2 regions of the Pseudoalteromonas sp. A25 genome follow, and region 2 is predicted to be linked to the other one. Evidence: predicted binding sites of a transcription regulator. Region 2 holds the regulator's gene; the other holds the start of a gene.
What was found. The regulator NrdR, encoded in region 2, represses ribonucleotide reductase genes. The targets are predictions, from matches to a motif close to AAACACNANATNTNGTGTTT.
Positions count from the first base shown of each region.

Region 1: the regulator NrdR is predicted to act here: its motif matches at 4,006-4,025, upstream of nrdA (class 1a ribonucleoside-diphosphate reductase subunit alpha).

Region 1 covers NZ_AP021846.1:2,043,086-2,050,589, reverse strand. Annotated here, with positions in the region: gene yfaE (class I ribonucleotide reductase maintenance protein YfaE) at 196-468, opposite strand; gene nrdB (class Ia ribonucleoside-diphosphate reductase subunit beta) at 468-1,598, opposite strand; gene nrdA (class 1a ribonucleoside-diphosphate reductase subunit alpha) at 1,650-3,935, opposite strand; gene GDK41_RS08665 (HAD family hydrolase) at 4,297-4,944, opposite strand; gene ubiG (bifunctional 2-polyprenyl-6-hydroxyphenol methylase/3-demethylubiquinol 3-O-methyltransferase UbiG) at 4,941-5,651, opposite strand; gene gyrA (DNA gyrase subunit A) at 5,837-7,504, shown strand, end outside.
Region 2 covers NZ_AP021846.1:2,891,604-2,899,107, reverse strand. Annotated here, with positions in the region: gene thrC (threonine synthase) at 1-605, shown strand, start outside; gene glyA (serine hydroxymethyltransferase) at 846-2,102, shown strand; gene nrdR (transcriptional regulator NrdR) at 2,188-2,637, shown strand; gene ribD (bifunctional diaminohydroxyphosphoribosylaminopyrimidine deaminase/5-amino-6-(5-phosphoribosylamino)uracil reductase RibD) at 2,640-3,746, shown strand; gene GDK41_RS12500 (riboflavin synthase) at 3,760-4,416, shown strand; gene ribBA (bifunctional 3,4-dihydroxy-2-butanone-4-phosphate synthase/GTP cyclohydrolase II) at 4,448-5,560, shown strand; gene ribH (6,7-dimethyl-8-ribityllumazine synthase) at 5,720-6,184, shown strand; gene nusB (transcription antitermination factor NusB) at 6,196-6,606, shown strand; gene thiL (thiamine-phosphate kinase) at 6,650-7,504, shown strand, end outside.

The sequences.
Region 1 (7,504 bases), 850 kb from region 2:
AGATAGTATTTCGTCACATTTTGCCGCCGCGAACTGATAAATCGCCAATGATGACAATATACTTTGCTCTTGCATTAACAAAACTGCCTTTTCCTAAAAATTTGTACCTACATATTAGTATAAAAACACCCTATGAGAATGCATTTATTTAAGCTAGGCAAATTTTTGATTTATTTCTTAATAAGATAGAGAAGGTTAGAGTAAGGTCAACTTGATATTAGTAAGTGGTTTTGTGCAGCATAACAAAACTTCGCCATCGCGCACAAAAGCAAGCGGTTCTTGATTATAACTCACTTCACCTTCGTCTAGTTTTGCTCTACATGCGCCACAAAACCCTTCTCTACATTGATAAGCGATATCTATATTTGCACGCTCTAATGTATCGAGTATAGAAGGGGACAGAGCCGCAAATTCTAGCGGCTCGTCATGACTATCAATCGTAATTTTATGACAGGGCTTGTCACTCATTACAAATCAAAATCACCAAACTCAGAGGCATCTACCTCAGAGTCTATTTGGCCAACAAGATAAGAACTGATCTCCGCTTCTTGCGGTGCTACTTGAACGTTATCAGACACCAACCATGCGTTGATCCAAGGAATTGGGTTCGTTTTGTTTTCAAACTGAGCTGGTAGACCTACGGCTCCCATGCGAACATTGGTAATATACTCAACATATTGGCAAAGAATGTCTTTGTTCAAGCCAATCATAGAGCCGTCTTTAAACAAATACTCCGCCCATTCTTTTTCTTGCTCGGCAGCTTCAACAAACATTGCAATAGCTTGCTCTTGGCATTGCGCTGCAACGATAGCCATCTCTGGGTCATCTTTGCCATCTTGCATGATGTTGAGCATGTGCTGTGTACCAGAAAGGTGCAGGGCTTCGTCACGCGCAATCAATTTGATTATTTTAGCGTTGCCTTCCATTAATTCGCGTTCAGCAAACGCGAAAGAGCATGCAAAGCTGACGTAAAAACGTATAGCTTCGAGAATGTTGACCGACATAATGCAAAGATAGAGCAGCTTTTTCAATTCAAATTTATTGATAACAACGGTTTGCCCATTGATTTCGTGCTTACCTTCACCATAAAGGTTATAAATTGAAATCTTTTCTATTAGCTCATCATAATAACGTGTTACGGCATCTGCTCGCTGATTAATACGGTCGTTCGTTACAATGTCATCAAATATCAGTTCAGGAGACTGAGTTACATTTCGAATGATATGCGTATAAGAGCGACTATGTATTGTTTCACTAAAGGCCCAAGTTTCAATCCAAGTTTCTAATTCAGGCAATGATACGATAGGCAGTAGAGCAACATTTGGAGAGCGTCCCTGTACACTATCTAACAGTGTTTGATACTTCAAGTTACTTAAAAATATATGCTTCTCATGTTCTGGAAGACCTTGAAAATCTAGTCTGTCTTTACTGACATCGACTTCTTCAGGGCGCCAAAAGAAAGAAAGCTGTTTTTCGATTAACTTTTCGAAAATTGGATATTTTTGTTGGTCGTAACGTGAAACATTGACGGTTTGGCCAAAAAACATTGGCTCTTTTAACTGATCATTATGATTTCTGCTAAAAGTAGAATAAGACATATTTTATATACTCAATACCAAAAATAGCGGGTCATATCGACCCGCGCATACTTATATTTTACAAGCGCCGCCTGCACAATCATCATCTTCCACTTGAGCTTTTAACTCATCCTGTGAATCTGAAGCGCCATCGCGGGTATTGTGATAATAAAGCGTTTTAACACCTAGTTTGTAAGCCGTTAATAAATCTTTAAGCAATAGCTTCATTGGAACTTTACCGCCTTCAAATTTATTCGGGTCGTAGTTAGTATTTGCCGAAATAGTTTGGTCGACAAACTTTTGCATGATACCAACCAGTCCTAGGTAACCGTCATTTGATGGAATATCCCAAAGCAGTTCATAGCTATTTTTTAAGCGTTCATACTCAGGAACAACTTGCTTAAGAATGCCATCTTTACTCGCCTTAACGCTTATGTGACCCCTAGGCGGTTCTATTCCGTTGGTCGCATTTGAGATTTGCGATGATGTTTCTGATGGCATTAATGCTGACAGGGTTGAATTACGCATACCGTGCTCTTTAATGCTTTGACGTAAACTATCCCAGTCCAAATGAAGCGGCTCTTCACAAATTTTATCTAAGTCACGCTTATAAGTATCAATTGGCATAATGCCTTGTGAATACGTTGTCTCATTAAATAGAGGGCATGCTCCACGTTCTTTTGCCAACTCGTTTGATGCCTTCATTAAGTAGTACTGTATGGCTTCAAAAGTACGGTGTGTTAGGCCATTAGCGCTGCCGTCTGAATATTTAACGCCATTTTTAGCTAGGTAATAAGCATAGTTGATCACACCAATACCCAATGTACGACGCCCCATTGTTGCGTTTTGTGCTGCAGGTACAGGGTAATCTTGGAAATCGAGTAAGTTATCAAGTGCTCTGACTGCCAACTCAGCTAGTTCTTCAAGCTCGTCCAATGACTCTAGTGCACCTAAGTTAAAGGCTGACAAGGTACATAGAGCAATTTCACCATCAGGGTCGTTTACATTATTCAACGGCTTGGTTGGCAAAGCAATTTCTAGGCAAAGATTCGACTGGCGAATCGGTGCAACTTTTGAGTCGAATGGACTGTGAGTATTACAGTGATCGACATTTTGAAGATAAATTCGGCCCGTACTTGCGCGCTCTTGAGCAAACATTGAGAAAAGCTCAATGGCTTTTATGCGCTTTTTACGAATAGACTCATCTTGTTCATATTGCTCGTACAGTTGCTCGAATTTTTCTTGATCTTCAAAGAATGCATCGTATAAACCTGGTACGTCTGATGGGCTGAACAAAGTAATATAGCCATCTTTAATCAAGCGGGTGTACATTGTTTTGTTAAACTGTACGCCATAATCTAAGTGGCGAACGCGGTTTTCTTCTACGCCGCGGTTATTTTTTAAAACCAACAGGTTTTCAACTTCTAAGTGCCACAGTGGGTAGAACAATGTAGCTGCACCGCCGCGAACGCCGCCTTGTGAACAGCTTTTAACGGCTGTTTGAAAGTGTTTATAAAACGGAATACAGCCTGTGTGATAAGCTTCACCATTGCGAATTGGGCTACCTAGCGCACGAATGCGACCAGCATTAATACCAATACCTGCACGTTGGCTTACATATTTAACGATTGCAGATGAGGTCGCATTGATAGAGTCAAGGCTGTCTCCGCACTCAATTAAAACACAAGAGCTAAATTGGCGAGTTGGTGTACGTACGCCAGCCATAATCGGTGTTGGCAATGAAATCTTAAACAGCGAGATTGCATCATAAAAACGCTTTATATAGTCCAAACGCGTTTCTTTTGGATAGTCAGAGAATAGGCTCGCAGCTACTAAAATGTACAGAAACTGTGCACTTTCGTATATTTCACCTGTTACTCGGTTCTGTACTAAATATTTGCCTTCTAGCTGTTTTACAGCCGCATAGCTAAAGTTTAAGTCGCGACTATGGTCAACATAACTGTCCAGTTCATCCAGTTCTTGCTCTGTGTAATCTACAAGAAGGTGGGGGTCATAGCGCTTATCTTCTACCAGCTTGGTAACATGATCATAAAGACGTGGCGGCTCGAATTGGCCATAAGCTTTTTTTCGCAGATGAAAAATGGCTAGGCGCGCAGCTAGATATTGATAATCAGGCGATTCTTTGTCGATTAAGTCGGCAGCTGCTTTAATAATCGTTTCATGAATATCCTCAGTGCGAATTCCATCATAAAACTGAATGTGGGATTTAAGTTCGACTTGAGACACAGAAACATTGTTTAAGCCTTCCGCTGCCCAAGTGATCACGCGGTGGATTTTATCTAAATCAAGCGGCTCTTTGCGGCCGTTTCTTTTGCTGACAGATAACTGTTGGTTCATAGTTGCGCCTGTATTCCTTCGGAATTATGTTTTTGGTAAACGCACGGTTCACACTTATTGTTTATCTATTCACCACTATATATGGTGATGAGCATACCGTGGATCACAAGATAGTGTGGTTGAGCTAAATTTGCAATAGAACAACTTACCCACAATTGTGGATAAGTTAAGGATAAACCATTTGTGTTAGTGCCTATTAACCGTTGAGGAATTACTGCTAGACACGTCTTCAGAAAATCAACAGAGATGGTTGCATTTTTTAGCAAATTCAAAAAAAATTCTAACTGATTTTTTTATACTCAACTTGACTCTTTTTTAGTTACAAAGCACTAGATATAGTGCTTTTTCGTATGTAACTACACTATATATGAGAAATTAGAGATTCTGGCTTAGTTAAATTCAGATCTGCTTGCCAGCTCTGAGCAACCGCTTTACTTGGTACGTATCCCCATAGCGCAGTGACTGAGAGCATATTTGCCGCTTTAGCTGCTTCGATGTCTCTGGCTGCGTCACCAACATAAAAACAAGCACTTGGTTGAACGCCCAATTGTTTGGCCGCATGCAATAATGGCTTTGGTGAGGGTTTGGCCTCATCCAACGTATCACCGCATACAACAACTTTGATACTTTTAAGCTCATCGATGCATTCAAGCAATGGGAGTGTCAAAAAAGTAGGTTTGTTGGTCATAATGCCAACTTTAATACCCTTGCGTTCTATTTCTTCTAAGAGTGTTTTTATCCCTTTAAAACAACGACTGTGAACAGCAATATTTTGCGCGTAGTGATCCAATAATGTTTGCTTTAAAGTTGCGAGTTCATAATTGACTAATTCCTCTTGAAAACCAACCTCCAACAACGCTTGAACGCCATTCGAAATCGCTGGACTGTATATGTCTTTTGGCACACAAGGCTTGTTATGCAACTTTAACGTGTAATTAAGCGCTGCACCGAGATCATCACATGTATCTAGCAAAGTGCCATCTAAGTCAAAAATTACCGCTTCAATCATGCTAATTTCTCAAAGTGCAGCAGATAATTGACACTTACATCGTCGCTGAGCGTAAATGTTTTGCTAAGTGGGTTGTAACTGATGCCAGCACTTGCTCTTACTTTCAACCCGGCTTGCTCTGCCCAGTTAATTAAAATGGAAGGGCGGATAAATTTGTCGTGATTATGTGTACCTTCTGGTACCATTTTTAATAACTTTTCTGCCCCCACTATGGCTAAAAGATAGGCTTTTGTGGTTTTATTTAATGTTGAAAAAAATACACTTGCACCGGGTTTTGCAAGCGCTGCAACCGAGGAGATAATAGAAGCGGGATCGGGTACGTGTTCTAACATTTCCATGCAGGTTACGATGTCGAATGACTCAGGGTTTTGCTGTGCAAACTCCTCAACAGAGATTTTTTGGTAATCAACTTTAATACCTGATTCTAAGCTGTGCAGTTTTGCCACATTTAAAGGCTCTTGTCCCATGTCTATGCCTTGTGCAATTGCACCGAGTTTAGCCATGCTTTCGGTAAGAATACCACCACCACAGCCTACATCTAACACTTGCTTGCCAAATATTCCGTGAGATTTATCGTTTATAAAGTCTAAGCGCAATGGGTTAATATCATGCAAAGGCTTAAATTCGCCTTCAGTATCCCACCAACGATCCGCTATTTGTTCAAATTTTGCGATTTCTTGTGGATCTACATTTTGATGTTCGGTCATAAAAAACTTCCTCGTTAATCTGAGCGCATTATAAGAGGGGTCAGATTAAAATCACTAAAATTTTGCGCCTGTAAATTAATTAAAAGTGTGATAGCATGGCTGTTCAGAATTAATAATAACTCAACCTCTTTGCCACGCGATAGTGTGACATAAAAGAGGTAGACACTGAAGGAAAGTGGAATCAAATGACTGATCTCGCCAATGAAATCCTGCCAGTCAATATCGAAGATGAACTCAAAAACTCGTATTTAGACTACGCAATGAGTGTAATCGTTGGGCGTGCATTACCCGACGTACGTGATGGCTTAAAGCCAGTTCACCGTCGTGTTTTATTCGCCATGAACGAGTTGAAGAACGACTGGAACAAGCCTTATAAGAAGTCGGCGCGTGTTGTCGGTGATGTAATCGGTAAATATCACCCACACGGTGATAGTGCGGTTTACGACACGATAGTACGTATGGCGCAACCATTTTCTTTACGTTATATGCTGGTTGACGGCCAAGGTAACTTTGGTTCAGTAGACGGTGACTCCGCTGCTGCTATGCGTTATACCGAAGTACGTATGGCGAAAATCTCGCACGAACTTTTGGCTGATCTAGAAAAAGAAACGGTTGATTTTGTACCTAACTACGACGGTACAGAGCAAATCCCAGATGTATTGCCAACCAAAGTACCAGCGTTATTAGTTAATGGTTCATCAGGTATTGCCGTTGGTATGGCAACTAACATACCACCTCATAACTTAACAGAAGTGATTAATGGTTGTTTAGCGTTGATCCAGAATCCGGATTTAACGATTGATGAATTAATCGAATATATTCCTGGTCCTGATTTCCCAACTGCCGCGATTATCAATGGCAAAAAGGGCATTGAACAAGCTTATAAAACTGGACGTGGTAAAGTTTATATCCGTGCTCGCGCTGAAATCGAAGTGGACGAGAAAACGGGTAAAGAAACCATTATTGTTCATGAGATCCCATACCAAGTTAACAAAGCTCGCTTGATTGAAAAAATCGCTGAGCTGGTTAAAGAGAAAAAGATTGAAGGGATCAGTGCACTGCGCGACGAGTCAGACAAAGACGGTATGCGTATCGTTATTGAGATAAAGCGTGGTGAAGTAGGCGAAGTTATCCTAAACAACCTTTATGCACAAACTCAGTTGCAAACTGTGTTTGGTATGAACATGGTTGCGCTTGATAACAACCAACCTAAGTGCTTTAACCTAAAAGAGATGTTAGAAGCGTTTATCATTCACCGCCGTGAAGTGGTAACGCGTCGTACTGTATTTGATTTGCGCAAAGCGCGTGACAGAGCGCATACGCTTGAAGGTTTAGCGATAGCACTTGCGAATATAGACCCAATTATTGAGCTTATTCGTAAGTCGCCAAGCCCTGCTGAAGCGAAAGCTGCGTTAGTAGCACGCCCATGGGAATTGGGTACCGTTAAAACCATGCTTGATAAAGCGGGCGAAGATAACGTTGCCCGTCCCGATTGGTTAGCGGCAGAGCTGGGTATTCGTGATGGTCAATACCACCTTTCAGAGCAGCAAGCTCAGGCTATCTTGGACCTACGTTTACATAAGTTAACGGGTCTTGAGCACGAGAAGATTTTAGCGGAATACCAAGAGCTACTAGAGTTAATTGCAGAACTACTACTTATCCTTTCTTCGCCAGAGCGTTTGATGGAAGTAATTCGTGATGAACTTGTTATCATAAAAGATACATATGGTGACGAACGTCGCACTGAAATAAGCGCAGCAGCGCATGATATAAGCCTTGAAGACTTAATCAACGAAGAAGATGTTGTAGTGACGCTTTCGCATGAAGGCTATGTGAAGTATCAACCTTTGACT
Region 2 (7,504 bases):
CACTAGCGCAGCTGCCAAAGGAGCAGCGTAGTGATGTGCATATTTCGGTGCCAAGCGGTAATTTCGGTAATGTGTGTGCTGCAATGATAGCGTCAGTCATTGGTTTACCAGTCAGAAAACTCTCGGCTACAACTAACCAAAATGATACAGTTCCACGTTATATCGCGTCAGGTGAGTGGTCACCAAATGAGACCATTGAGTCGTTATCAAATGCAATGGATGTGAGTAAACCTAATAATTGGCCTCGTGTTCAAAGCATGTTAGACAGTGGTCAATTTGACAAACATGAATTTTATTCACGTTGTGTCGATGAGCAACGCACTCAGGAAGTGATGCGAGAGGTTGCGGCACGTGGATATATCGCCGAGCCGCATACTGCCATTGCTTATGAAGGGCTGACATTAGATAAGACAGCAAACAGTACAGGTATATTTCTAGCGACAGCGCACCCTGCAAAATTTAAAGAGTCAGTAGAACAAGTACTCGGGCAGCAAATTGACATGCCAGAAGTATTGCAACAAGCCTTGAATAAAGATTGTTTGGCACAGCCGATGACAGCGGATTACGATAGGCTTAAGGCTGCAATTTTTGCTAAATTGCTGTAATTAACCGTCATGCTAGACCGCTCTTTGCAAAGGGCGGTCTGTCTTAAACATAAAAATACTTAATTCTTACTACAAAAAACATTAATTAAATTAATGTTTAAATAAAAAAATATCATTCTTTTAATACTGTGAAATAAATTCAATCCCTGTTTAAATATGCTCATGCCAAGATCATAGGCATCAAACGCGTTTGAGCGTACAATACGGCTTTTAATACCATACGTGCACCTAGGAGACCCCATGTTAGAACGTAACATGAATATTGCAGATTTTGACCCTGAATTAGCGAAAGCGATTGCGCAAGAAACAACGCGCCAAGAAGAACATATCGAGCTTATCGCGTCTGAAAACTATTGTAGTCCACGTGTTCTAGAGGCACAGGGGTCTCAGTTAACAAACAAATACGCTGAAGGTTATCCTGGTAAGCGTTATTACGGTGGTTGTGAATACGTAGATGTCGTTGAGCAACTAGCAATCGACCGTGCAAATGAGCTGTTTGGCTCAAACTATGCTAACGTTCAGCCGCATGCTGGTTCTCAAGCAAATGCTGCGGTTTTCCAAGCACTACTTCAGCCACATGATACAGTATTAGGCATGAGCTTAGCGCACGGTGGTCACCTTACTCACGGTTCACACGTAAACTTTTCAGGTAAAACGTACAATGCGATCCAGTACGGTTTAAATGAAGAAACGGGTGAGATTGACTATGCACAAGTTGAAGCGCTAGCACTTGAGCACAAGCCTAAAATGATCATTGGCGGTTTCTCTGCTTATTCTGGCATTGTTGACTGGGCTAAGTTCCGTGAAATTGCTGACAAAGTAGGTGCATACTTACTTGTTGATATGGCTCACGTGGCAGGTCTTGTTGCTGCAGGCATTTATCCAAACCCAGTTCCTCACGCACACGTTGTGACCACGACGACACACAAAACGTTAGCGGGTCCTCGTGGTGGTTTGATCATTTCAGCTTGTAATGATGAAGATATTTACAAAAAGTTAAACAGTGCGGTATTCCCAGGTGGCCAAGGTGGTCCTTTATGTCATGTAATTGCTGCAAAAGCGGTAGCATTTAAAGAAGCACTGCAGCCTGAGTTTGTAGCTTACCAAAAGCAAGTTGTTGCTAATGCACAAGCAATGGTATCTGTACTGCAAGAGCGTGGTTACAAAGTTGTATCTGGTAAAACAGATAACCACTTATTCTTACTAGATTTAATTGATAAAGACATCACAGGTAAAGATGCAGATGCAGCGCTGGGTCGTGCGAATATCACAGTGAACAAAAACTCAGTGCCAAATGATCCACGTTCGCCGTTTGTAACCTCTGGTCTGCGTATTGGCTCTCCAGCGATCACTCGCCGTGGTTTCAAAGAAGCAGAGTCAAAAGAGTTAGCAGGTTGGATCTGTGATGTATTAGACAACATCAATGATGAATCTGTACAAGCTCAGGTTAAAGAAAAAGTGAAAGCAATTTGCGCTAAATTACCGGTTTACGCATAATTCTACGCACAAAACAGCATTTTTTGTTATGATATAGGCCGCTATTTAGCGGCCTTTTTTGTCAGATTTCTAAAGTGAAACATATATGCACTGTCCTTTTTGTACTGCTAAAGATACCAAAGTAATAGACTCTCGCTTAGTGAGCTCTGGCCACCAAGTACGAAGACGCCGAGAGTGTATCGAATGCCATGAGCGCTTTACGACATTTGAAGGTGCTGAACTGGTGATGCCTCGGGTGATCAAACAAGATGGTTCTCGTGAACCATTTAATGAAGATAAGTTGATAAACGGATTGGCAAGAGCCTTAGAAAAGCGCCCAGTTAGTACCGAGCAAATTGATGAAGTGATCCACGAAATAAAATCAAAAATTCGAGCCACTGGTGAGCGAGAAGTGTCTAGCCATCTCATTGGTGAATGCATTATGGAAGCACTGAAGAAGCTTGATAAAGTGGCCTATGTGCGGTTTGCATCGGTATATCGCTCTTTTGAGGATATTCGCGAGTTTGGTGAAGAAATAGCAAGACTGGGTGACTAAGCATGTTTACAAGCGATGATCGCCGTTACATGACGTTGGCCATTGAGCTTGCGGCAAAAGGGCGTTTTACAACGACACCCAACCCAAATGTTGGTTGTGTGATTGTTAAAAATGACCAGATAGTAGGGCAAGGTTATCATCAACGTGCAGGGGAAGGGCATGCGGAAGTTAATGCTTTAAAACAAGCTGGTATAAACGCAAAAGGCGCAACCGCTTATGTGACATTAGAGCCATGTAGTCACTACGGTCGCACCCCGCCTTGCGCCGAAGGTTTGATTAAAGCTGGCGTGACTCGTGTGGTGGCCGCGATGGTTGACCCTAATCCTCAAGTGGCGGGTAGAGGCTTAGCAATGCTAGAAAATGCGGGTATTGAAACCGCTTCAGGTTTAATGCAAGAGCAAGCAAGAGCCTTAAATAAGGGCTTTTTAAAGCGTATGGAGCAAGGCTTACCTTTTGTTACCTGTAAATTGGCAGCCAGCTTAGATGGTAAAACAGCGCTGAAAAACGGTCAAAGTAAATGGATCACAGGTGCTGATGCACGCAAAGACGTACAAATTTTTAGAGCGCAAAGCTGTGCGATACTAAGTGGTGCCGATACGGTTATTACGGATGACGCCAAGCTTAACGTGCGACTGGACGAGTTAGAGATTGAATTACCCGAAGGTCAAAGTGTAAGACAGCCACTTAGAGTGATCATCGATTCACAAAATAGGTTAACGCCCGATCTGGCACTATTTCAAATAGACGCCCCCATTTTAATTTTACGCACACGCCTTGATAATCAACAGCAATGGCCTCATTACGTAGAACAAATTGAGATAAAGTCACAACAGCAAAAAATATCTTGTCGTGCAGCTTTAGAGCAATTAGCGCAGCGGGGTGTCAATCACGTTTGGCTGGAGTCGGGTGCCACCTTAGCGGGGGTGTTTACACAGCAAAAATTAATTGATGAATATGTGGTATATTTAGCACCAAAATTAATTGGCTGCGATGGCAAAAGTTTATTTAGCTTACCGGAAATCACCGCAATGGATGAGCTTACTCAGTTAGAGTTTTTGGATGTTTGCCAAATAGGCGATGATATTCGTATTACGGCCAGAACCCGCTAATTAAAGAGGCAATATGTTTACAGGTATTATTGAAGCAACAGGAACTCTTAGCGAGTTAACACCGTCACAAGGCGACCTTATCGTGCGTGTCAGTAGCGACAACTTAGATATGAGTGATGTTAACCTTGGAGATAGCATTGCGACAAACGGGGTTTGCTTAACAGTGGTAGAGAAGTTTAAAGATGGCTTTAGAGCTGATTTATCAAACGAAACCATAAAGCTCACTCAGTTTTCTCACTATAAACAAGGTCAGAAAGTTAATTTAGAGAAAGCTTTGCAACCCATTTCTCGTTTAGGTGGGCATTTAGTGTCGGGGCATGTGGATGGTATTGCTACTGTTGTTGCCGTAGAGGCCAATGCGCGAGCGACCGAATATTGGCTCGAAGCGCCAGCTGAGCTGATGAAGTATATACCCCATAAAGGGTCTGTTGCTGTTGATGGTATTAGCCTGACTGTGAATGAAGTGAAGCAGCAGCAATTTAAATTAACCATTGTGCCTCATACAGCACAAGAGACCACGATTGCCGATTTTAAAGTTGGTAGTCAGGTAAATTTAGAAGTCGATCAGATCGCCCGTTATTTAGAGCGCTTAGTGCTAGGAGCGCAACCTCAGGCTAGCGAGTCTACTCTCACAGCCAGTTTGTTAGCCAAAGCGGGCTTTATAAAATAACCCCAATAAACCTTAATTAGATAGGTAGATTATGAATTTGAACAGCGCACAAGAAATCATTGATGACATTAAAGCCGGTAAAATGGTTATCTTGATGGATGATGAAGACCGTGAAAATGAAGGTGATTTAATTATCGCTGCCGAGCATATTTCGGCAGATGCGATTAACTTTATGGCAACGTATGGTCGAGGCTTAATTTGTTTAACAATGACTCAAGAGCGCTGCCAACAATTAGATTTGCCACTGATGGTGCGCAACAACGGTGCACAGTTTTCTACTAACTTTACAATGTCAATTGAAGCCGCCAAAGGGGTAACGACCGGTATTTCAGCTGCAGATAGAGCGCGTACTGTTCAAGCTGCAGTTGCAAAAGGGGCTGTACCCAGTGATATTGTTCAACCCGGACATATTTTCCCAATTATGGCGCAACCGGGTGGTGTATTGACTCGAGCGGGTCATACTGAAGCGGGCTGTGACCTTGCTCGTTTGGCGGGTCTTGAGCCGTCGTCGGTCATTGTTGAAATCTTAAACCCCGATGGCACCATGGCGCGTCGTCCGCAGTTAGAAGTGTTCGCCAAAGAGCACGGTATTAAAATTGGCACTATTGCTGATTTAATTGAGTATCGAAATTTAAACGAAACAACCATTGAAAAAGTGGCTCAGTGTAAGCTGCCAACAGAGTATGGTGAGTTTGATCTAGTGACGTATAAAGATACTATTGACAGTCAACTCCATTACGCACTACTAAAAGGCGAAGTAAAGCCCGGTGATACCACGTTAGTGCGAGTGCACCTGCAAAGTACGTTTAATGACATTTTGTTATCAGATCGCGGTGCCGACAGAAGTTGGAGTTTACACAGTGCGATGCAGTATATTAGTGAAAATAATGGCGTGTTGGTGGTACTGGGTAAACAAGAGCAAAGTCATGAAATAGAGGCGATGGTTAAGGCGTTTGCGGCTCAAGACCAAGGCGAACAAGTAAATGTTCGTAAGTTTCAAGGGACCTCTCGTACAGTGGGGGTCGGTTCACAAATTCTTGCCGATTTAGGCATTCAAAAAATGCGTTTGATGAGTATGCCTAAAAAGTACCACGCATTATCGGGATTCCATCTCGAAGTAACTGATTATGTTGAGCCAAGATAGTACTCAATGGTAACGAAAATACGGGCCTAATACAGGCCCGTTTTTAGTTGTTTGGGGATGGGTAAATTTGTGCTATTATGCGCCCCAATTTGGCAATTGCTTTACCGAAGTTTTCGGTACATGCTTCAGCATTGGTATTTATAAGATTAGGATCATCTAATGAACATTATTGAAGGTAACAAATATGCACCGGGCAAAAAATTTGCCATTGTTATTTCTCGTTTTAACGACTTTATTGGTAAAAGCCTGCTAGAAGGTGCTGTGGATGAGTTAAAGCGTACCGGTGGTGTAAGTGATGAAGATATCACTGTGGTATACGTACCTGGTGCAGTTGAGTTACCTTTAGCAGCTAAGCGCATTGCGATGAAAAAGCAGTTTGATGCCATCATTGCATTAGGTGTGATCATTCGTGGTGGAACACCGCATTTTGATTTAGTTGCTAATGAATCAAATAAAGGGTTGGCAAATGTATCTATGGATTATGATATTCCAGTTGCATTTGGCGTACTGACCACTGAAAGTATTGAGCAAGCCATTGAACGTGCGGGTACCAAAATGGGCAATAAGGGCGGCGAAGCTGCACTTGGTGCCTTAGAAATGGTAAACGTGCTAGAGCAAATTTAAGAGGATCCTCTGTGAAACCAGCAGCAAGACGTAAAGCACGTATATTGGCCTTGCAAGCCGTTTACTCATGGCAACTAAGCGCTAACCCAATCGCTGATATTGAACAGCAAATGTTGATCGAAAACGATGTATCTAAAGTAGACGTTGAGTATTTTAAAGATTTGGCGCGCGGCGTTGCCGTTAACCAAAAACAACTTGACGAAATTGTAAAGCCACATCTATCGAGACCGTTTGATGATTTAGATGAAGTTGAAAGAGCGGTGTTACGATTAAGTGCATACGAGCTTAAATTTAGAGAAGACGTACCTTATAAGGTTGCGATCAACGAAGGGATTGAGCTTGCCAAGATTTTTGGTGCTGAAGATAGCCATAAATTTGTTAATGGTGTCTTGGACAAAGCCGTAAAAGAGTTGCGAAAGTAAGGCTAAAGATAAGGAGAGCCGGCGTTGGCCGGCTTTTTTGTGTATGAAGGAATTTGAACTCATAAATCGTTATTTTACCGGTCGCGGCATTTCGCGCAGAGATGTCGACCTTGGGATCGGGGATGATTGTGCTTTAGTAAATGTACCTGAAAATTGTCAATTGGCTATTACCACAGATACATTAGTTGAAGGCGTTCATTTTTTTGCCGATATACCACCTCGCGCTTTGGGGCATCGTATTATTGCTGTCAATTTAAGTGACTTGGCGGCGATGGGCGCTGAGCCCGCATGGATATCCATAGGTCTTACATTGCCGAATATTGATACGCAATGGTTGGAAGAATTCACCGATGGAATGCACGAAATTGCTGAGTACTACAATGTACAAATTATTGGTGGTGACACAACTCAAGGGCCACTCACAATCACAGTATGTGCCAAAGGCATCGTACCCAATGGCAAGGCGTTAACGCGCTCGGGCGCTAAAAATGGTGATTGGATTTATGTCACCGGCCCGTTAGGCGATTCAGGGTTAGCTATTGAGACACGCAAGCAAGGTTGGTCTATTGACGCAGAGCATCTTAAAAATGCGAATGAGCGTTTTCACTTTCCATCACCCAGAGTAGCTGCAGGGCAAGTATTAAGAGGGGTTGCTACGTCGGCTATCGATATTTCAGATGGTTTGCTGGCTGATCTTTCGCATATTCTTAAACAATCTAGCGTGGGGGCCGTTATTCATGCTGATAAAGTGCCAACTTCTGATGCATTAAACAGTTTGAGCGATGTTGAGCTTCGCTTGAAGTTGGCATTAGCCTATGGCGATGATTATGAGTTGCTCTTTACTGTTAGTGATGACAATAAGAGTATGCTTGAAACAAAGCTCAATCAATATGGGGTA